Regions from separate parts of the Pararhizobium sp. LjRoot235 genome, predicted to be linked through region 2. Evidence: riboswitches for the same ligand, from Rfam matches in the RefSeq annotation. Region 2 holds a riboswitch; each other region holds the start of a gene.
The links. A riboswitch is a leader RNA that binds a small molecule or an ion and turns the genes downstream of it on or off. The one in region 2 is predicted to bind cobalamin.
Positions count from the first base shown of each region.

Region 1: it holds a riboswitch for cobalamin, as region 2 does, so the genes downstream of both, ACSQ2Z_RS17160 (aromatic ring-hydroxylating oxygenase subunit alpha) here and ACSQ2Z_RS21950 (ABC transporter substrate-binding protein) in region 2, are expected to answer to the same signal.
Region 3: it holds a riboswitch for cobalamin, as region 2 does, so the genes downstream of both, cobU (bifunctional adenosylcobinamide kinase/adenosylcobinamide-phosphate guanylyltransferase) here and ACSQ2Z_RS21950 (ABC transporter substrate-binding protein) in region 2, are expected to answer to the same signal.

Region 1 covers NZ_CAXUSP020000001.1:3,489,033-3,495,296, forward strand. Annotated here, with positions in the region: gene ACSQ2Z_RS17150 (DUF982 domain-containing protein) at 132-437, opposite strand; gene ACSQ2Z_RS17155 (2Fe-2S iron-sulfur cluster-binding protein) at 888-1,979, opposite strand; gene ACSQ2Z_RS17160 (aromatic ring-hydroxylating oxygenase subunit alpha) at 1,981-3,225, opposite strand; cobalamin riboswitch at 3,343-3,540, opposite strand; gene ACSQ2Z_RS17165 (DUF6656 family protein) at 3,891-4,496, shown strand; gene ACSQ2Z_RS17170 (diguanylate cyclase domain-containing protein) at 4,619-5,680, opposite strand; gene ACSQ2Z_RS17175 (L-threonylcarbamoyladenylate synthase) at 5,899-6,264, shown strand, end outside.
Region 2 covers NZ_CAXUSP020000002.1:269,174-275,437, reverse strand. Annotated here, with positions in the region: partial or broken gene ACSQ2Z_RS21965 (Ig-like domain-containing protein) at 1-147, opposite strand, end outside; gene ACSQ2Z_RS21960 (ABC transporter ATP-binding protein) at 429-1,148, opposite strand; gene ACSQ2Z_RS21955 (FecCD family ABC transporter permease) at 1,190-2,149, opposite strand; gene ACSQ2Z_RS21950 (ABC transporter substrate-binding protein) at 2,242-3,303, opposite strand; cobalamin riboswitch at 3,339-3,579, opposite strand; gene ACSQ2Z_RS21945 (SDR family NAD(P)-dependent oxidoreductase) at 3,659-4,453, opposite strand; gene ACSQ2Z_RS21940 (multidrug effflux MFS transporter) at 4,624-5,826, opposite strand; gene ACSQ2Z_RS21935 (TetR/AcrR family transcriptional regulator C-terminal domain-containing protein) at 6,034-6,264, shown strand, end outside.
Region 3 covers NZ_CAXUSP020000001.1:2,014,198-2,020,461, reverse strand. Annotated here, with positions in the region: gene cobN (cobaltochelatase subunit CobN) at 1-247, opposite strand, end outside; gene cobW (cobalamin biosynthesis protein CobW) at 433-1,497, opposite strand; gene cobU (bifunctional adenosylcobinamide kinase/adenosylcobinamide-phosphate guanylyltransferase) at 1,501-2,025, opposite strand; cobalamin riboswitch at 2,168-2,565, opposite strand; gene ACSQ2Z_RS09600 (cobyric acid synthase) at 2,616-4,070, opposite strand; gene ACSQ2Z_RS09595 (hypothetical protein) at 4,307-4,531, opposite strand; gene ACSQ2Z_RS09590 (ABC transporter substrate-binding protein) at 5,223-6,221, shown strand.

The DNA.
Region 1 (6,264 bases), on a different contig from region 2:
TTTAAGGAATTATGCAGTTGTCGAACGGGGTGGCACGAGGCTCATCTCCCTCAGTCTCTCATCCCCCTCGGCGATCTCTCCTCGATGGGGCATTGGCGGCGGCGGCCGTTGCCACCGCCGTTTGCTCGATACTACACGGCCGCCGAGGCCCCGCGTTGATGTGATCGACCGTAGGGAAGCGGCGCTGCCATGATTGCCGGCATGCTTGCCTCCAGGCATGCGGCAATGAACGCCTCTCGTGCCACCGCCGCCGGCGTCATCCGGTTCAGCGCCCGCCTGCAGGAGGAGACGGCGCAATCGTAGCGCTCTCCTCGCTTCAACGGCCATTCGTTTTCCAGGAAATCAAGGGCTTCATAGACGCTGCCGAACGTCCGTTCCAAACCGGAGCGTAAGGTAACTTTCAGTGGATGGTTCCACGGGACATCGCGAATAGTCATCTTTTTTCCTCCTTTTTGGCTACCTCTTCGCGGGTATCGGAGGATAATATTGGTAACGAAATCAGACCTTTCAAGGGGCTCTTCAGCGGTCCGGAACTGCCGGGACCAGACAATCGAAGGCCCCCTCCTACCAGGAAGGGGCCAAAGGCATACGTTCTGAAATCGGCGCAAGATACGTGTCTCTTGCATATCGGATTTTACTCTATCGTCGCGCTTCAACAAGTAACGTTTTCCGACAGAGGGTGTTCTGTCCGTTACTGAAGATGCCGGAATGGGATTTCGTTGCGGTGCGGCGACGTTCCGCTGGTGGCGAGGTAAGCCGTGTCCTCAGCCTGATTTCGGGGCTTCGTCAGCGGCACGCCCTTTTTCCTGCCAGGCTGGTTCATGGATTGGTGTTGATGCCCCATGCCGGGGCACCACCCTCACATGTCCATCCGGTCAAGCCTGCCCTCACGCCTCGATCTGCACATCCCCCAATGGCCGCGAACAGCAGGCGAGGATATAACCTTCATCGATTTCGTCGTCGAGGATGCCGCCATTGTGGTGCATCTCGACCTCGCCGGAGACCTTCATGACGCGGCAGGTGCCGCAGAGGCCGCCTTCGCAGGCGGCACCGATGCGAACGCCTGCAGCGCGAGCCGTCTGCAGGATGGTCTGGCCGGGCTGGCACCTGGCCTCCTTGCCAGCCATCGTGAAGGTGACGGTGGCGGCGGCGGCATCGACCTCGGTCCCTCCCCCGATCACGAAGTCTTCAGCCGCCGGTGCCGTCGCCGGCTGGAAGCTTTCCTCGTGATAGCGGTTCATGTCGAAGCCGACGCTTTCCAGCATCGACTTCACGCCGCGCATGAAAGGTTCCGGCCCGCAACAGAAGACGGTGCGGTCGCGGAAATCCGGCGCAAGCAGAGCGAGCTTCGAGGTTTCGATGCGGCCGCGCAGACCATGCCAGCCGTGGCGCGGTGCATGCGTCTCGACGATGAAGCCGAGATTGAGCTTCGGCATGTTGCGCGAGATGTTCTCGAGCTCGTCACGGAACAGCAGATCGTCCGGCTGGCGGGCGCAGGAGAGGAAGGTCACGTCGGTCTGTGGCGCGCAATCAGCCATCCAGCGGGTCATCGACATCATCGGCGTGATGCCGGAGCCCGCTGAGATGAACAGGTACTTTTCGCCCGGATGACGCACGAACGAGAAATCACCGAGCGGGCCGAAGGCCTTCAGTTTCATGCCGGGCTTCAGGTTCTCGAACATCCAGCGCGTGCCGATGCTCGATGCCTGCGCCTTGACGGTCACGGCCACCGAGAAGGGCCGCGACGGCGTCGAAGACAGCGTGTAGGTGCGCATCACCGGATCGTCCGGCTTAACCGGCAGCTCGAGCGTGACGAACTGGCCCGGCAGGTAGCGGAACCAGCTGTCCTTGTCGGCCTTGAAGCCGAAGGTCATCACATCCGGAGCCTCGGCGGTGACGGAGATGCATTCCAGGAGATGCTGCCGGTCGTTGAACGGCAGCAATTCGTCGAAGTGCCGGAAGGATGAAGCAATCGTCATGTCAGGCGACCCGGACCAGAGGGGTGGAGGCTCCATGCAGGCGATCCTGCATGAAATTGACGTACCATTCGACGAACTGCATCACGCCGCCTTCATGCTCCGGCGAATAAGGGCCGGGCTGATAGGCGGGCGAACGGATGCCGAAGGCGTTTTCCTCAACGATCTGGCGATCCTGGTCGTTGGTCTCGGTCCAGACATGAGTCAGTTCCTCGAGGTTATAGTCGACACCTTCGACGGCATCCTTGTGCACCAGCCATTTCGTCGTGACCTGGGTCAGTTCAGGGCCGAGCGGCAGGACGCGGAAGGTGATGGCGTGGTCGGCCAGGATGTGGTTCCAGGTGCTTGGATAGTGGAACATCAGCAGCGTGCCGATATGGCTCTGGCTGACATCGTCGGAGAGCTGGCGCTTGACGGCTCGCTTGCCGGAGATCGTGTAGCTCTCGGCCTCCTGGATCAGCGGCATGCGGGCGATGCGGAACTGGCCGGTCGGCGACATTTTGAATTCGCTTGGCAGGCCTTCGGCTTCGCATTTCGCCCAATGGGCAGCGATGATCGGATCGTCCTTGGCGCCCTGCACGCCGGTCGCGGTCGGCGCTTCCGGATAAGTGCGGCAGAGTTCGGGATGGTTGGCGGCGCAGTGGTAGCACTCGCGGTTGTTTTCCCAGACGAGCTTCCAGTTGCCCTTCTCGATGATCGTGCTTTCGAAGGCGACCTTGGTGTCTTTCAGATTGTGCGGCGTGACATAGGACGACACCATGTCGCGCACCGGCTGGAAATCCATCGGCTCGTCGGCGAGGCAGATGAAGATATAGCCGCCGATCGTTTCGCAATGGATCGGCTTCAGGCTGTGCTGCGTCTTGTCGAAATCCTCGCCCATCTGGCGGGCGAAGAGTAGCTTACCGTCAAGCTCGTAGGTCCACTGGTGATAGGGACAGACGAGCTTGGCCGACGAGCCCTTCTGGCCGGCGCAGACGCGCGAACCGCGGTGGCGGCAGGAATTGTGGAGCGCCCGGACAGCGCCCTGGCGATCGCGGACGACGACGACCGGATAATCGCCGACCTGGACGGTGAAATAGTTGCCGGCCTTCGGGATTTCACAGTCATGGCCGATGAACAGCCAGTCCTTGTACCAGATCTGCTCCATGTCGAGCTTGTAGAGATCGGGGTCGGTGTAGAATGCCTGTTCCAGGCTGTGCCCGTCGCGGCGGGTCTTGAGTTTGCGGAGGACTTCGCTGCGGAGATCCATGTTCGTTTCCTTGTGCTCGCCACTTTTCGGTTGAGCGGACAGGAAAGGAACCACCACCGCGCCGGGAATGCGCGTGGATATGCTGGTTCGCCTTCCGGCTGCCCGCCGCAACCAAGACATCAATTTCGCCACAAGGCTGGTTTCCGGGCTCAGGAGCTGTCCTTTCGGACCATCGCGGCGCCTTCCCGGATCTCTCCAGTGGCCTTTTGCCGAGGTTTCGCTCCACCACCGTTGCGGGGGCAGCGCCGGATTTCGACCGGCTTCCCAATTCTCCGCCCTCCCTATAAAGGCGGCACCTTGAGTGTCTTCATCTAATCTTCCGACGCGGCCGGACAGCCGCCGATTAGCGACATCCGTTTCCAGAATGACGACACATGCACAGCTGCGTTTCCAGACGGCCACATGGCTATTTTATAAGCAGAAACAATGGCGTCTCCTGTTTTTTCGGCAGATGACGCCTTTTCCGCCACGCACCGTCAAATTCTGTGCAGAGACGGTCTCTTTGCGACATATTGCGGCGCCACAGCCCGGTTGAAAGCGCAAGCCTCGCACCATGGCGCGCCGGTAATGCTTGGAAAGACTGCGTTAACCCTCGTAATATAGTTCCTCATAGATATTTCCGCCGACAGTGCATCCAGCACGCTGGCGCAATCTGGTGCAGGCCGATGCCAAACTTGAGATATTTCGACGCTGCTACCGTCAAGAAACGGGTTCAATCGCCGAAATCAGCTGTTCACACAGAGTTCCTGCGCACCGGACGCATCGACCGGCACCAGCAGCAATGGAGTGCCGAGGAAAAGCGCTACCTGACCCATCAGGAAGTGGCCACCCGCACCGGCCGCAGGCTTGAGGCTGCTGGAACGGTGACGCACGAACGCATCAACGGCTTCCATGCCTCCATCCGCTTCCCGAAGCTGATCTTCCATCGCACGCTTTCAGGCAGGCCGCATCTCGGCTATTGCCATGTGACCACGGCACGGACGAAGTTCGCCAAGTTCGACGATGTCCGGTGGTCGTTCTATATCGCCAACTTCTTCTCCGACATCGGCGCCAACGAGCATTTCTTCGAGAAGATCAAGCTGGGCTATTCGCGGATGTATTTTGCCGTCGCGACCGAACTTGATGCGGAAGAAGGCAAGCTGACGCTCAACCGTACCATTCACGACAACGGTCTCCTGTTTCGCACCCGCGATCCGAAAGAAGCCTTGAAGAACGTGCTTTTGCTCGGCGCCTGCAACGAACCGCTTCGCAAGATCATCAGCAGTCTTTGACGCCTTACAGCGCCGCGCGTCAAACCTGACGCGCAAAGGACGCTGTAGCACATTGAGAGTGCTGCATAATTCTATCCTTAAATCGAATCCGATTTAAGGAATTATGCAGTAGCGGCAGCCGCCTATCGCTTGTAGATCAGCCAGTCCCGCCCTGTCGGCTGCTCGTCCTCGCCTCCATGAACGACAGTGTAGTCGCCACCCTTGGCCTGTGCCTTGGCCAGCGCCTTTTCGGCCGCTCCGACGAGATCGAACGCATTGCCGGCACCATGCGACATGCACACACCGACCGAGAGCGTAACACTGCCAAGGCTGCGGCCGGTTTTCGGGTGCTTGAAATGGACACCGCGCAAAGCCGATCGCAGCAGCGCCATCAGGCGGACAACTTCCCGCTCCTCGCCCGCGTTGATCAAAAAGCCGAAGCGGACGCCGTCGAAACGCGCGGCGAGCTCGCTCGGCGGAAAGGCCTGCTGAGCGATGCCGCCGATATGGCGGGCGAGATGATCGGCGATCGCGGCGGCCTGTTCGCCGGACAGCCGCTGGCTGGTGTCCGGCTCGGCAATTGCGACGGCGCAGGACAGCGGCAGGTTGGAATCGGCATAGACCTTGGCGAGCGCCTTGTTGAAGGCGCGGCGGTTGGCCAGGCCCGTGACCGCATCCGAGAATTTCGTCGCCTCGAAATCGGCAAGCTCCTTCTGGACGCCGACGATGACGTTGGATTGCGCCGTGACACTTTGTTCCAACTCGGCATTGTGCGTGACCTGCCGCTCGGTTGCCCGTTTCAGGGCCTGGATCGAGTTCTTTAACGCCGCCTGGCTTGCCTCGTCCGAAACGACGAGCGCCTTCGACGCCTCGCCGATCAGACGGCCATAATCGTCGAGCGAGTTCTTTTCGCGCGAGAGCAAATTCATGAAGTTGCTCATCTCGTCGCGCACGATCGTCGTCGAGCGCGCAAGGACGCTTGCTTCGTGGTGGTGCGGCAGGTATTTGCGGCCGAGTTCGTCGAGTGCGGCCTGCGACTTGTATTTGCCGAGCGCGATGAAGTCCCGCACCAGCTCGGGATTGGCGCCGGCATAGGCCTCGTAGACCAGTTCGTAGTTTCTCGGGACAGCGTCGATGCCCATCTGGTGCATGGCGGTGGCGATGCGCAAGGCAAGGTCGTTCGGCATGGATTTCTTGTTGGCCATTTGCGCTCCGGCAGGGTGTAGAACGCAACATCTAGCATGCCCAACTTTCAGCTCCGCTAATCGAAGCTGTCGCATTTTAAGAAACTTGAAGGGGGCTGTATCGATCGGGCACAGTCAGGGCGACCAGCCGAATGCGCTTGGCAATATCCCGCCGAGCCCTGTAATAGAAACCGCAAAGCCCTGCCCTCACGGACGGCCCTCGATTTTTTGGAAGCTGCATGACCCTCATCATCGACACAAGGACCGAACCGGAGCGCGCATTGGCGGTGGCTTGCGAGACGCTGGCCCAAGGCTTGCCGGTCGCGATCCCGACGGAGACGGTCTATGGCCTGGCAGCCGACGCGACGAACCCGGACGCCATCAGCCGCATCTACGAAATGAAGGGGCGGCCCCGCTTCAACCCGTTGATCTGCCATGTCGCCGATTTTGACATGGCACGGTGTTATGTCGACTTCGACCCGATCTCGCAAAAGCTGGCGCAAGCCTTCTGGCCGGGACCGCTGACGCTGATCCTGCCGATGAAGCCGAGGAGCGGCGTTCACCCGCTTGCCTCCGCCGGTCTCGACACGCTCGGCATCCGCATG
Region 2 (6,264 bases):
GCCGGGATCTACAGCTACCCCATCTGCCACAGGTACAACCCAAGACACAGCCGGAGACGTATAGTCCCGTGAGGCGATTACAGCTAATCCCGTCGCAGCCAGCATGGCCACGATGATTAGTATCAGGCCCTTCCTCTCTCCCGCCATTCCCACGGATCCCTCCCTCACTCCTCCCAATGAGATTGGGCAAGTTTAGTTCCACAAGAAGGCGCTAATGCAACAAGATGTGCACCACTAAACGTGGAGAAGCCGAATATACGTCAGAAGTTGTGACAACCTTCCTCGTCTCGCCGAATCTATTTCAATAGGGCGGCACCCATATACGTCCCCGCACTGCCCGAAGCTGATCAGGTGGAACGGCCCTTCTCGAACAGCATCAAAAGTGTCTAACATTGTCGTGCAAAACGCCACAAAGACAGCGATGCCGATCAGTCGATCCGGTACTGGACATGGTAGCGGCCATGGTAGGCGGAGCGTTCGATATGGGCGCGCACGCCAAAAACCTCGGCGATAAGCCTTTCTGTCAGAATATCCTCCGGCGCCCCGGCCGCCACGACCTTGCCCTGGTTTAGGATAGCAAGGCTGTCGCAGAACATCGCTGCCAGATTGAGATCGTGCAGCGCGATGATGCTGGTCACCGGCAGCCGTGCCACCAGCTTGAGGATTTCCAGTTGATGCTGGATATCGAGATGGTTCGTCGGCTCGTCAAGCAGCAGTTCGCTCGGTGTCTGCGCAAGCGCGCGGGCGATGTGCACGCGCTGGCGCTCGCCGCCGGACAGTGTATGCCAAAGCTGTGCGGCCCTGCCGGGCATGCCGACATGACAAAGAGCGGCGTGCACTGCGGCATCGTCCGCGGCACTCCAGGACGAGAGCGGGCCGCGATGCGGCGTGCGTCCCAGCCTGACCGCGTCGAGAACACTCACCTCTGCATCGGTCGTTGCCTGCTGCTCGACGAAGGCGACGCGCCGGGCGATGTCGAGACGGGACATTGCAGCGATATCTGTGTTTCCAAGCGAAACGACGCCGCTCTTGACGTTTCGCAACCGGCAGATCAGGCGCAACAGGCTGGATTTGCCAGACCCGTTCGGCCCAAGCAGGCCGAGCGTCCTGCCGGGCGCCACCTCGATGCTGATGCCGTCGACGATCATTGCGCCGCCGGTCGACCAATGGACGTCACGGACGGAAATGCTCAAACCGGTCTCCTTGCCTTGTAGAGAATGGCCGCGAAGGCCGGCGCGCCAAACAGCGCGGTGACGACCCCGATCGGCAGGATCTGCTGCGGAACGATGATGCGCGATACAATATCGGCGGTAACCATGAAGGTCGCGCCGATCAATGCCGAGGCGGGCAGAAGGCGGCCATGCGAAGGACCGACGAGGAACCGCGCCGCATGTGGAATGACCAACCCGACAAAACCAATGGAGCCGACAATGCTAACCATGACCGCCGTCATCAGCGCCGTTGCGCCGAGAAGGATCATGCGGACGCGGTTGACCGCAATGCCCAGCGCTGCCGCTGCATCGATCCCGAAGGTAAAGGCGTCCAGTGCGCGGGCATAGAACATCGACACGGCCAAACCGGCGAGAGCGACGGGCGCGGCCAGATAGACGTCAGGCCAGCGCACGCCGGCAAGGCTGCCGAGTAACCAGAACATGACGCCGCGCGCCTGCTCGGCATTGGCCGACGTGGTGACGATGTAGGAGGTCAGCGCGTTGAAAAGCTGTGAGCCTGCGACACCGGCCAGGATGATCCGGTCCGCCCCGCCGCCGGCCCCGGCGGCAAGGGCCGATACCAGAACGAAGGCAAGGACGGCGCCGAGAAAAGCGCCGGCCGACAGCGTCAGGACGCCGTAGCCGAAACCGAGGATCATCACCGCAACCGCACCGGCCGAAGCGCCGGCGGAGATGCCGAGCACATAGGGTTCGGCCAGCGGATTGCGCAGCAGCGCCTGCAGGATCGCGCCGGACAGTGCAAGCGCTGCCCCGGAACTCGCGGCAAGCAGGGCGCGGCTCAGCCGATAATCCCAGACGATGCCTTCATGGATGCGGCTGAGTTCGAATGACGCGCCGAAAATCCGGTTGGCCACGGCCTTGCCGGTGGTTGTGAGCGGGATGGAGATCTCGCCAATCGAGACGGCAAGGCTGATCATGAAGGCGAGTGCTGTAAGCGTCAGGGTGGCAAGCGCCAAGCGCGCCCACCACCGGCCGCCGATCGTTACGGGTTGTTCGATCGCCGCCAGTGTCACTGCGACAATCCGAACGCCTTGATGCCTTGCGCCAGCGTCTCGATGCCGTCGATTGTGCGGATCGTCGGGTTCATCGACTGCGCATCCATCTGGATGAAGCGCTTGTTCCTGACCGCGTCCAACTGGCTGGTGACCGGATCCTTCTCGAGAAAGTCGATCTTCACCGCCGGATCGTCAGCCGCATAGCGGCGGCGGTCCATGGTGGCGATGACGATGACGGAGGGATTGGCCGCAGCGATCGTTTCCCAGCCGATCAGCGGCCATTCCTCCTCGGTCGTCACGACATTCCTGGCACCGAGCGCCTTCAGGATATAGGCCGGAGCGCTGTTCTTGCCGGCAATGAAGGCATCCCCCTCCACTTCCTTGCTGGAAAACCAGAAGACGACCGGGATGTCGCTGAGCCTGGCGCCAAGGACCAAAGCAGCGGCGTCGGATTCCCGCTTTTTCAGGTCTGCGATCAGTGCATCGCCGCGATCCTTTATGTCGAAGATTTGCGAGAGCTCGCGGATTTCCTGGTAGATCAGGTCCATCGTGAAGAGTTCTTTGCGCCGACCATCGCCGCCATCGGTATTGACCTTGGCGACGCAGTCGGCCGGCGAGACATAGGTGTTGATGCCGAGGCCTGAAAACTGCTCACGCTTGCCAACCGATCCTTGCGCGCCGACATGCCATTCGAATTCGGCGGCGACGAGATCCGGCGCCTCGCCGACGACGGATTCGAAGCTCGGGTCGTTGTCGGCGAGGCGCTTGATCTTCCGGTTTTGGGCCTCATACTCTTTCAGCACCGGACCGACCCAGACGGCGGTCCCGCCAATCTTGCCGGCCAGGCCGAGCGAGAACAGGACTTCGGTCATGCCCTGGCCGATCGAAACAATCCTCTGCGGCGGCTTGTCGAAGCTTACGGTCTGGCCGCAATTTGAAATTTCCAGGGGATAGCGCGTCGGTGCAGCCGCGGCCAGTGTGCAGAGGCTCCCCAACACAACCGCGGCTGCGGAAATCGGCGCGAGAATACGGGAAAAGGCGACAAAGCGCCCGGCAGGGCGGTCGAAATCGATCATGACGGTTCCTTTCCGGGCAACCCCGCCCGGGTGAGTGGATCTTGCTTTCGACGGCAGGTCTCCTGGCTCGCGGATATGTGTCTTTCGCCTGCCTTCCCGCGAAGCCAGAGGCTCGCAGTGGCATGGCGCCTGAAAAGGCGCCACAAGGACGATCGGCAATCCGCTTACAGTTGCGGGGGCAGCCACAGTCTTGGTCCCTGTTGGGTCTTCCGCACCGTGTTCCCTATTAATCCCCTCGAAGTCATCCATCGGGGAACCGTCGGCGGTGATTTAGGCCGAGCATGGCCGCCACGTCAAGGTGGCCGGTGTCGCTGTCAACCGAGTGATCGACCAGTGTTTAAGCACGGGCGTGCGGTTAAGGCATCAACTGGCCGCCGTTGACCTCGATAATCTGGCCGGTAATGTAGCCGGACAGACTGGGTGATGCCAGAAAGAGATAGGCGCCGACGCAATCCTCCGGGGTGCCGACCCGGCCCATCGGCACGGTGCGCCGTTGCGCATCGAGCATTTCAGGGCTGGTGTAGCGTTCGTGGAACGGCGTCGCGATGATGCCGGGCGCAACAGCGTTGACGCGGATACCGTCGCCAACAAATTCCTTGGCGTGGCCGCGGGTGATGGTCGACACGAAGCCTTTGGCTGCCGCGTAGAGGATCGCCCCATTGCCGCCACCATTGCGGGCAGCGATCGACGTCGTGTTGATGATGAAGCCGCCCTGTTTGCGCAGCCAGGGATGTGCGGCCCGCGTCGCGGCAAGCACCGAACGGGCATTGAGATCCATCACGCGCTGGTAGTGCGCGTCGCTCATTTCGGCGGTCGCAACGCGACCGAGCATGCCACCGGCATTGTTGATCAGCCCATCAAGCCGACCGAATTGACTGGCGGCCTCCTCGACCACCCGTTCGGTCACCCCATCCGTGGATACGTCGCCCTGGACCAGCACCGCCGTGCCGCCCGCACCCGCGACCTCCGCCAGCAGTTGAGTCGCAGCCTGGCGGCTCTCATTGTAGTGGATCGCGACGCTAGCGCCCTGGGCAGAAAACGCCAGCGCCAGCGCGGCGCCGATCCCCGTCGAGGCACCGGTGATCAGGACTGCTTTTCCGTCGAGATCGGGGATCTGGATCCCCTGCCATATGTTCAGCTGGCCAGTCATGTGTCGCCCTCGGTTTCCGGTCCACTCATTCATTCCCGCAAGCGAGATAACGCTCGGGCCGGATTTTTCCAGCTTCGGCGGATGACCGCGCCGTAACCGGCTCACCCGCAAAAAAAAGGCCCGGAACATCGCCTTGGCCTCTGGCAATCCATGCGATCGATGATCCGCGGTTATTCGGCCGCAGCACTCACCGCATGGCGGCGACCGATCGTCGCCTGCGTCAGCAACAGGGCGCCAACTGCGCACAGCGCTATCCCCATCGCCATCGGCACCGCGGTGCCATCGAAGAAAACCGACGCAACCATCATGGCAACAGCGGCCGTGACGAAATGCAACGTTCCCATCAGCGACGAGGCCGTGCCGGCGATCTCGCCGTGATCCTCCAGCGCCAGAACCGCCGTCGTCGGGATGACGAGACCGAGGCAGCCATAGCCGATGAAGAGGAAAACAGCCAATACGGGCAGTTGGCTGAAGTCCAGGCTCATGACGATGGCCATCGTTGCCATGGTGAGCGCAAATGCGGTGACGGCGACGCGCATGACGCGCACGAGGCCGAAACGCTCGCCGAACCAGCCGGTCACCTGCGATACGCCGAAGAACGACACCGCATTGATCGAGAAGGCGAGGCTGTATTGCGTCGGCGTCAAGCCGTAATGGTCGATCAGCACGAAGGGCGAGTTCGCCAGGTAGACGAGGAAGCTGGAAATGCCGAGTCCGCCGATGAAGGTGAGCGTCAGGAAGTTTCTGTCCCTCAGGAGGACACCATAGGCCGCCATGGCGCTGCCAAGGCTGCTTTCGGCGCGATGCGCCTTCGGACGGGTCTCCCGCAATTGCGTCGCCAGAAGGATCAGGCCGATGAACGAGGCAGCCATGACCGCCCAGAAGACGCCGCGCCAGCCGTAGAATTCGATGACGGCGCTGCCGGCGAGCGGTGCGAGGATCGGCGAAATGCTGAAGACCAGCATCAGCAGCGACATCAACCGCGCGGCCTGCACGCCGGTATGCATGTCACGAACGATGGCACGCGGAATGACCATGCCGGCGGCTCCGCCGATCCCCTGCAGGAAGCGGAAGGCGATCAGGGTTTCGATATCGGTCGCCAGTGCACAGCCGATGCTGGCAGCAGAAAACAGGCCGATGCCGAGATAGAGCGGCGCCTTGCGGCCCCACATATCAGACAGCGGGCCGTAGACGAGCTGGGAGAGTGCAAAGGAGATGAAAAAAGCCAGCAGGCTAAGCTGCACGACATTGTTTTCGGCCTGAAGATCCTGTCCGATCGAGGGTAAGGCCGGAAGATACATGTCGATGGCGAAGGGGCCGATCGCCGATAAAAGACCGAGGATCAGCGCGGTGCGAAAGAAGGAAGTTGTCATGGTGATCATCTTTCAGAAGACAGCGGCGCGCAGCCGGGACACCGCCTTGCCGCATCGCTCTCAGGAGGGTTCAATGGATCGTCATCAGGATGATCGCGGGCTTGGGAGGACCGCGCTTAGTTTGCCACCAGGGCGTCAATAAATTTGGACACACATGTCAAATTAGACACCATTGTCTAAAACGTCAATAGGCATTATCTTCGCGGCATGAAAAGTTCCAACGAGCCCGTGCCCAAGACCTCCGTGCACAGTCAGCGTGGCCAATGCGCCAAGCGCATCTCCATCCTGGACGCCGCCGCCGAAGTCTTCTGCCGTCAGGGTTTTGCCGGCGCAAGCATCGATGAGATCGCCGCAGTAGCCTGCGTGTCGCGCCAGACGGTCTACAATCACTACCGGGAAAAAGAGAACCTGTTCACAGCCGTCGTCGAGGACGTAATG
Region 3 (6,264 bases), on a different contig from region 2:
CGATGATCAACCTGGCGTGCCGTGCCGTGCGCTCGACATAGGTATCGACCGACATCGGGTGCTTCAGGGTCAAAAGGCTTGCGACCCGCAGGCTGGATTTGCCCTGCCGCGTCCGGTGCGCGGCGGCGACCGCCGAAAGCTCGGTGTCGGCGGCGGACAGGAACAGGATATCGGCAGGCGACTGGCCGAGGTCGATCGCTTCCTCACCATCCGAGATGGTGCCTTTTTGGGCTAGGAGAAGATGCATGACATTCTCCGGGGGCCGAAGCCTCTGTCACTGCGTGACATCTCCCCCTCAAGGGGGGAGATCGGGAGCAAGCGGAACCTATAACCACGCAACTTTTTTGAACGCGAGGTTGCCCCAGCCAATCTCCCCCCTTGAGGGGGAGATGTCCGACAGGACAGAGGGGGGTATGCCGCAATCACCATTCTCTAAACCGCCGCTGCAATCGCGGCGCGCATGGCCGTCTCATCCATATCGTGCAGGCCGATGACGACGAGGCGGGTGCCACGGGTCTCGCCCGGCGCCCAGGCGCGGTCGAAATACTGGTCGATGCGAGCGCCGACGGCCTGGATCAGGAGGCGCATCGGCTTGCCGGGCACGTCGGCGAAGCCCTTGACGCGCAGGACGTCGTGTTCCGCGATGACGGTCTTCAGTTTTTCGACGAAGCCGGCCGGATTGGCGATCTGACCGAGTTCGACGACGAAGCTGTCGAACTCGTCGTGATCGTGCTCCTCGCCCGCCTCATGCTCCATCTCATGATGGGACTTGCGGTTGGCGATGTCGCTTTCGGTGCCGACGCCGAGACCAAGGAGCACGGCGGCCGGGACCTCGCCGTTCTTCGCCTCGATCATGGTCGGCTTACGGCTGGTGCGGGCGGCAACCTCGTTGCGGACGAAGGCGAGGCCGGTCGAATCGAGCAGATCGGTCTTGTTGAGAACGATGAGGTCGGCGGCTGTGAGTTGGTCTTCGAACAGCTCCTCGATCGGGCTTTCGTGATCGAGATTGTCGTCCTCGACGCGCAGGGCATCGACCTTGTCGTGGTCATCGGCAAACCGGCCGGCGGCAACCGCAGCACTGTCGACGACGGTAATGACGCCATCGACGGTGACTTCGCTGCGGATATCCGGCCAGTTGAAGGCGGCGATCAGCGGCTGCGGCAGCGCAAGACCGGACGTCTCGATGACGATATGATCCGGGCGGTTTTCCCGGTCGAGCAGCTTCGTCATGGTCGGAATAAAATCGTCGGCGACGGTGCAGCAGATGCAGCCATTGGTCAGTTCGATGATGTCGTCCTCGCTGCAAGCTTCGGCGCCGCAGCCCTTCAGCACGTCGCCATCGACACCGAGGTCGCCGAACTCGTTGATGATCAGCGCGATACGCCGGCCGTTGGCATTCTCCAGAATGTTGCGGATCATCGTCGTCTTGCCGGCGCCAAGGAAGCCGGTGATGACGGTTGCCGGGATCTTGCCGTGGGCGGCTTTCGCTGTAGTCATGGATTAACCCTTCATTTTCAGCGGCAATCCGGCCGCGATAAAATAGACTTCCGCGGATTTCTCCGCAATGAACTGGTGCAACCGGCCGGCATGATCGCGAAAGTCGCGCGCCATGCGGTTTTCCGGCACGATGCCGAGCCCGACCTCGTTCGAAACGAACACCAGCCGCGCCCGCGCCTGCGGCAGCCATGCGCCCAGGTTCTGAAATTCCGCCGCCATATTGCGGTCTTCCATCATGAGATTGGTGACCCAGAGGGTCAGGCAATCGATCAGGATGACACGGTCGGGCGCGTCGATCGCTTTTAGACAGGCGGCGAGTTCAAGAGGCTCCTCATGCGTCTGCCAATCCGGCCCCCGCCGGTCGCGATGCTCGTCAATCCTTGCCTGCATCTCGCCGTCCCAGGCCCTTCCGGTCGCGACGTAATGCATGCCGAGACCCGACGCTATCGCGATTTTTTCGGCGAAGGAGGATTTTCCTGAACGGGCGCCGCCAAGGACCAGCACAGGTCCCGCTGTCGTCGATGTCATGGAACGATCCCAGCCTTAATGTTCGCCGGGAAATACGCAGGCGCTGAGGCGAGAAACGCAAGAATGGCCGCTGGGGAAACGGAACGAAAAAGCCATGACAACCTCCGTGCTGGCATCGGGAGCGTCTCTCCCTGGATCGGGCACGATGCCCTTAAGGATGGCAGGTCTCCTGGCTCACGGCGTCACGGACCTTTTCAAGGCCCGAACGGGTCCGCCTCGCCTTCCCGAAGTTTTCGCGCCAGATTGCGTGACCGCAATCGACGGGCATCACGAAGAGGTGGACGATTCGTAGAAATAGAGGCGTCCGGCCCCGGCTGATCATGATGCCACTCCAGTGGCTTCTCCGGTTGGACCGGCCATTCCGCAGGACGCACCGCGCGGCCTGTCCGAATACCGGCTTTCCCGGATGGCGAACCCTGACCGTTCTACAGTCGCGGGGTCGGCTGCGATAAGAATGCCCGGCTTGGGTCCATTCCTTCACATTCCCATTTACTCCCGAACCGGAACGCCGCTCCGGGAACCATCCAATGGCTGATGATTAGGCGCTCGGTTGAACCCTGTCAATTGAAACACCGGCCGCCACGAAAACGTCACGGCATCAGAGAATCGAGCCATCGCGGGTCGAGAACGGCTTCCAGTTCGATTGCGACATCATCGAGCGCCCGATCAACGGACTGACGATAGTTTTCGCCGCCGCCTTCGATGCCGAAACTTTTGAGAAGCGCAGCGCGATAGGCGTCGCTGGTGAAGAGCCCATGCAGATAGGTGCCGCTGACCTGGCCGTCCGCCGAGACGGCACCGTCCGCCCGGCCGTCGATGATCACGGCAGGACGAGCGCAGTCCGATCCGGTCGTCCGGCCCAAATGGATTTCGTAGCCCCCCAGAGCCACATCATAGATGGCCGAACGGGCCTGGCTGTTGCGCACCGTCTTTTCCGGCGCCATTTCTGTTTCGACGGAAAGAAGGCCCAGGCCCTCGATCTCGCCCACATTTCCCTCGATGCCGTGCGGGTCGGTCACGCGGTCGCCGAGCATCTGGTAGCCGCCGCAGATGCCGATGACGCGGCCGCCGCGCCGCACATGCGCCTGAAGGTCACGGTCCCATCCTTGAGCGCGAAAATCGGAGAGATCGGCGATCGTCGCCTTCGAGCCCGGGATGACCACCAAACCGGCATCGGCCGGAATGCGTTCTCCAGCGCGGACGAAGACCAGATCGACCTCCGGTTCAGCGGCCAGTGGGTCGAGATCGTCGAAATTAGCGATGCGCGAGAGCACGGGGACGGCAACCTTCAGCGCCTTGCCGCCACCTCGCGCCAGCCTTTCCAGGACGACGGAATCCTCGGCAGGCAGCCGGCCTGCACTTTTCAGCCACGGCACGACGCCGAAACACGGCCAACCGGTGAAGCCCTGGACAGCTTTGATCCCATCGTCGAAAAGCGAAACGTCGCCTCGGAACTTGTTGATGATATAGCCACTGATCATCCGCCGGTCTTCATCTGACAGGATCGTGTGGGTGCCGACCAGCGATGCAATGACACCACCGCGGTCGATATCGCCGACAAGCACAACGGGAACGTTGGCGCGGGTGGCGAAGCCCATATTGGCGATGTCGCCGGCACGAAGATTGATCTCGGCGGGCGATCCTGCCCCCTCAACGACAACAAGATCACGCCCGGCGCCGACCGTTTCGAAGCTTTCCATGACGGCGGCCATCAGCCTCGGCTTCAGGGCCTGATAGTCCCGTCCTCTCGCTTGCCCTGCCACCTTGCCCTGCACGATGATCTGGCTGCCGGTTTCAGACTGGGGTTTTAGGAGAACCGGGTTCATGTGAACCGAAGATGGTATTCGCGCGGCCATCGACTGCAGCCACTGGGCACGACCGATCTCGCCGCCGTCATCCGAAACGGCAGCATTGTTGGACATGTTCTGCGGCTTGAAGGGGGCAACCTTTACCCCGCGATTGGCCATGAGGCGGCAAAGGCCGGCCACGAGTACCGTTTTTCCGACATCGGAGCCGGTTCCCTGAAGCATGATCGTCTTTGTCATGACGTCTCGTCTAGCATTGCAGCCGCCACAAGCAAAGCCATGTTTTGCCGCATTTTTGCCGCCTTTTCCGCCACCCTTTCACGCCGTATTGCAGAACGCATCAAGCCTTGTACAACTTCACCGCCGGACTATCCGGAAAACGACATCACACGGCGAAAACGATTGTTGCGGCGCGCAAGAACAGGCGTATATGAGCGTCAATCAGATCACGGAGCGCAAGCGCTCTACACCCGAGGTCACTCCCAGATGTTGTTCATCTTCAGCAAGCCCAATTTCGTGCAGATCGCCTGGAATTCCAAGGCACCGGAAAGCCAGTCGCGCATTCGCAATACCGTAATGCCCGCACCGTTCGGCCCGCTCGGTTTCATCCGGACGCGCAGCGTCGGCTGATCCATTCCTCCCGGACGACGACTTAAACCGCGCCGCACCACCGGCGCGGTTTTTCTTTTGCCGGAATGCACGCTCGAAATTTTCCTGGCCCAAAACGCGAAAACCGCACCCGCCCCTCTCGGAACTGTGCGGCCTGCCAATATACGCATGGCTTCTGCGGCCTACACCCGCAGAACGCTCCGGCCCGGGACGCAATACCTGATCCGGCCGGGCGGCAAGTCTCCCTCGCCGCACGGAGACAATTAGCCTGACAGTGTTACCGGATGGTTAGTGAGACCTTAACCAAAGGTGAATTCTGTATTTTTTGAGATTTTTTTCGTGCTCTCAAAAAAACATTTCAGAGGCGCATACGGAACACAATTTGTCTGTGATAAAACGCGCCCTAGGGACGCTTTGTGAAGCAGTGCTAATTTTCCACCAAGGACGGCGGAATTTGCACAAAAATCTTGCCCATCTGGTTAAACTTCAACAGCTTGGGCCTGCGTTCTCGCACGTCAAAAACATTGCCGGGCGATCGCGGAGGTTGATTTCTCCGGAGGAATACTTACGCTGCCCGCAACGGTAAAAAGAGAGATGACTGGAGACTACGGTCTACGGTCAGGCGAGAAACTCGAACACCGTTGCAGCGGGGATAAAAGACTGGCCTTTATCTCAAAAAAGCCCCTGCCTGCTTCGACCTTAACGATTGGGCGCCCAGGACTGCAGTATTCTGGTCCGCCCCAAACATTTTTGGCTGCATCTAAGACTGGGAGGTCTTAAAACATGAAGAAGCTCCTCGCTTCCACCATTCTCGCCGCCGGCCTCTACGCTATGGCCGGATCGGCGCAGGCCGCAGAATGCGGCGAAGTCAGCATCGCAGAAATGAACTGGGCATCGGCCGGCGTTGCCGCGCATGTCGACAAGTTCATCCTTGAAAGCGGCTACGGCTGCACGGTAACGCTCGTCACCGGCGACACCATGCCGACATTTACGTCCATGAACGAGAAGGCCCAGCCCGACATGGCGCCCGAACTGTGGGTCAATGCCGTGCGTACATCTCTCGACGCAGCCATCAAGGAAGGCCGCCTGATCGAAGCCGCACCGCTGCTTAGCGAAGGTGGCGTCGAAGGCTGGTGGATTCCGAAGTTCATCGCCGACGCAAATCCCGACATCAAGACAGTCCAGGACGCCCTGAAGCATCCGGAGCTGTTCCCGGCGCCGGAAGATCCGTCCAAGGGCGCGGTCTTCAACTGCCCGTCGGGTTGGAACTGCCAAGTTTCCACGGCGAACCTCTACAAGGCGCTTGGCGCGGAAAAGCTCGGCTTCGAGTTGGTTGACACGGGTTCGGCTGCAGGCCTTGACGGCTCTATCTCCAACGCCTTCGAAAAGAAAAGCGGCTGGCTTGGCTACTACTGGGCACCCACCGCCATCCTCGGCAAATACGAGATGACGCGCCTGAGCTTCGGCGTCGACCACGACAAGGCCAACTGGGATGCCTGCACCGCGGTTCCGGATTGCCCGGATCCGAAGGTCAATTCCTATCCGCGCTCCGACGTGTTTACGGTCGTGACCAAGGCTTTCTCGGAGAAGGCAGGCGTCGCGATGGATTATGTGAAGACCCGCCAATGGGACAACGGCACCGTCAACAAGGTCCTTGCCTGGATGGATCAAAACCAGGGCACGAACGAAGACGCGGCCAAGTACTTCCTGGAAAACTATCCGGACATGTGGACCAAGTGGGTCGCGCCTGACGTCGCGGAGAAAGTCAAGGCCGCCCTCTAGGCCATGCCGATGGGCAGTGGAGCGTCAAGCTTCGCTGTCTCAC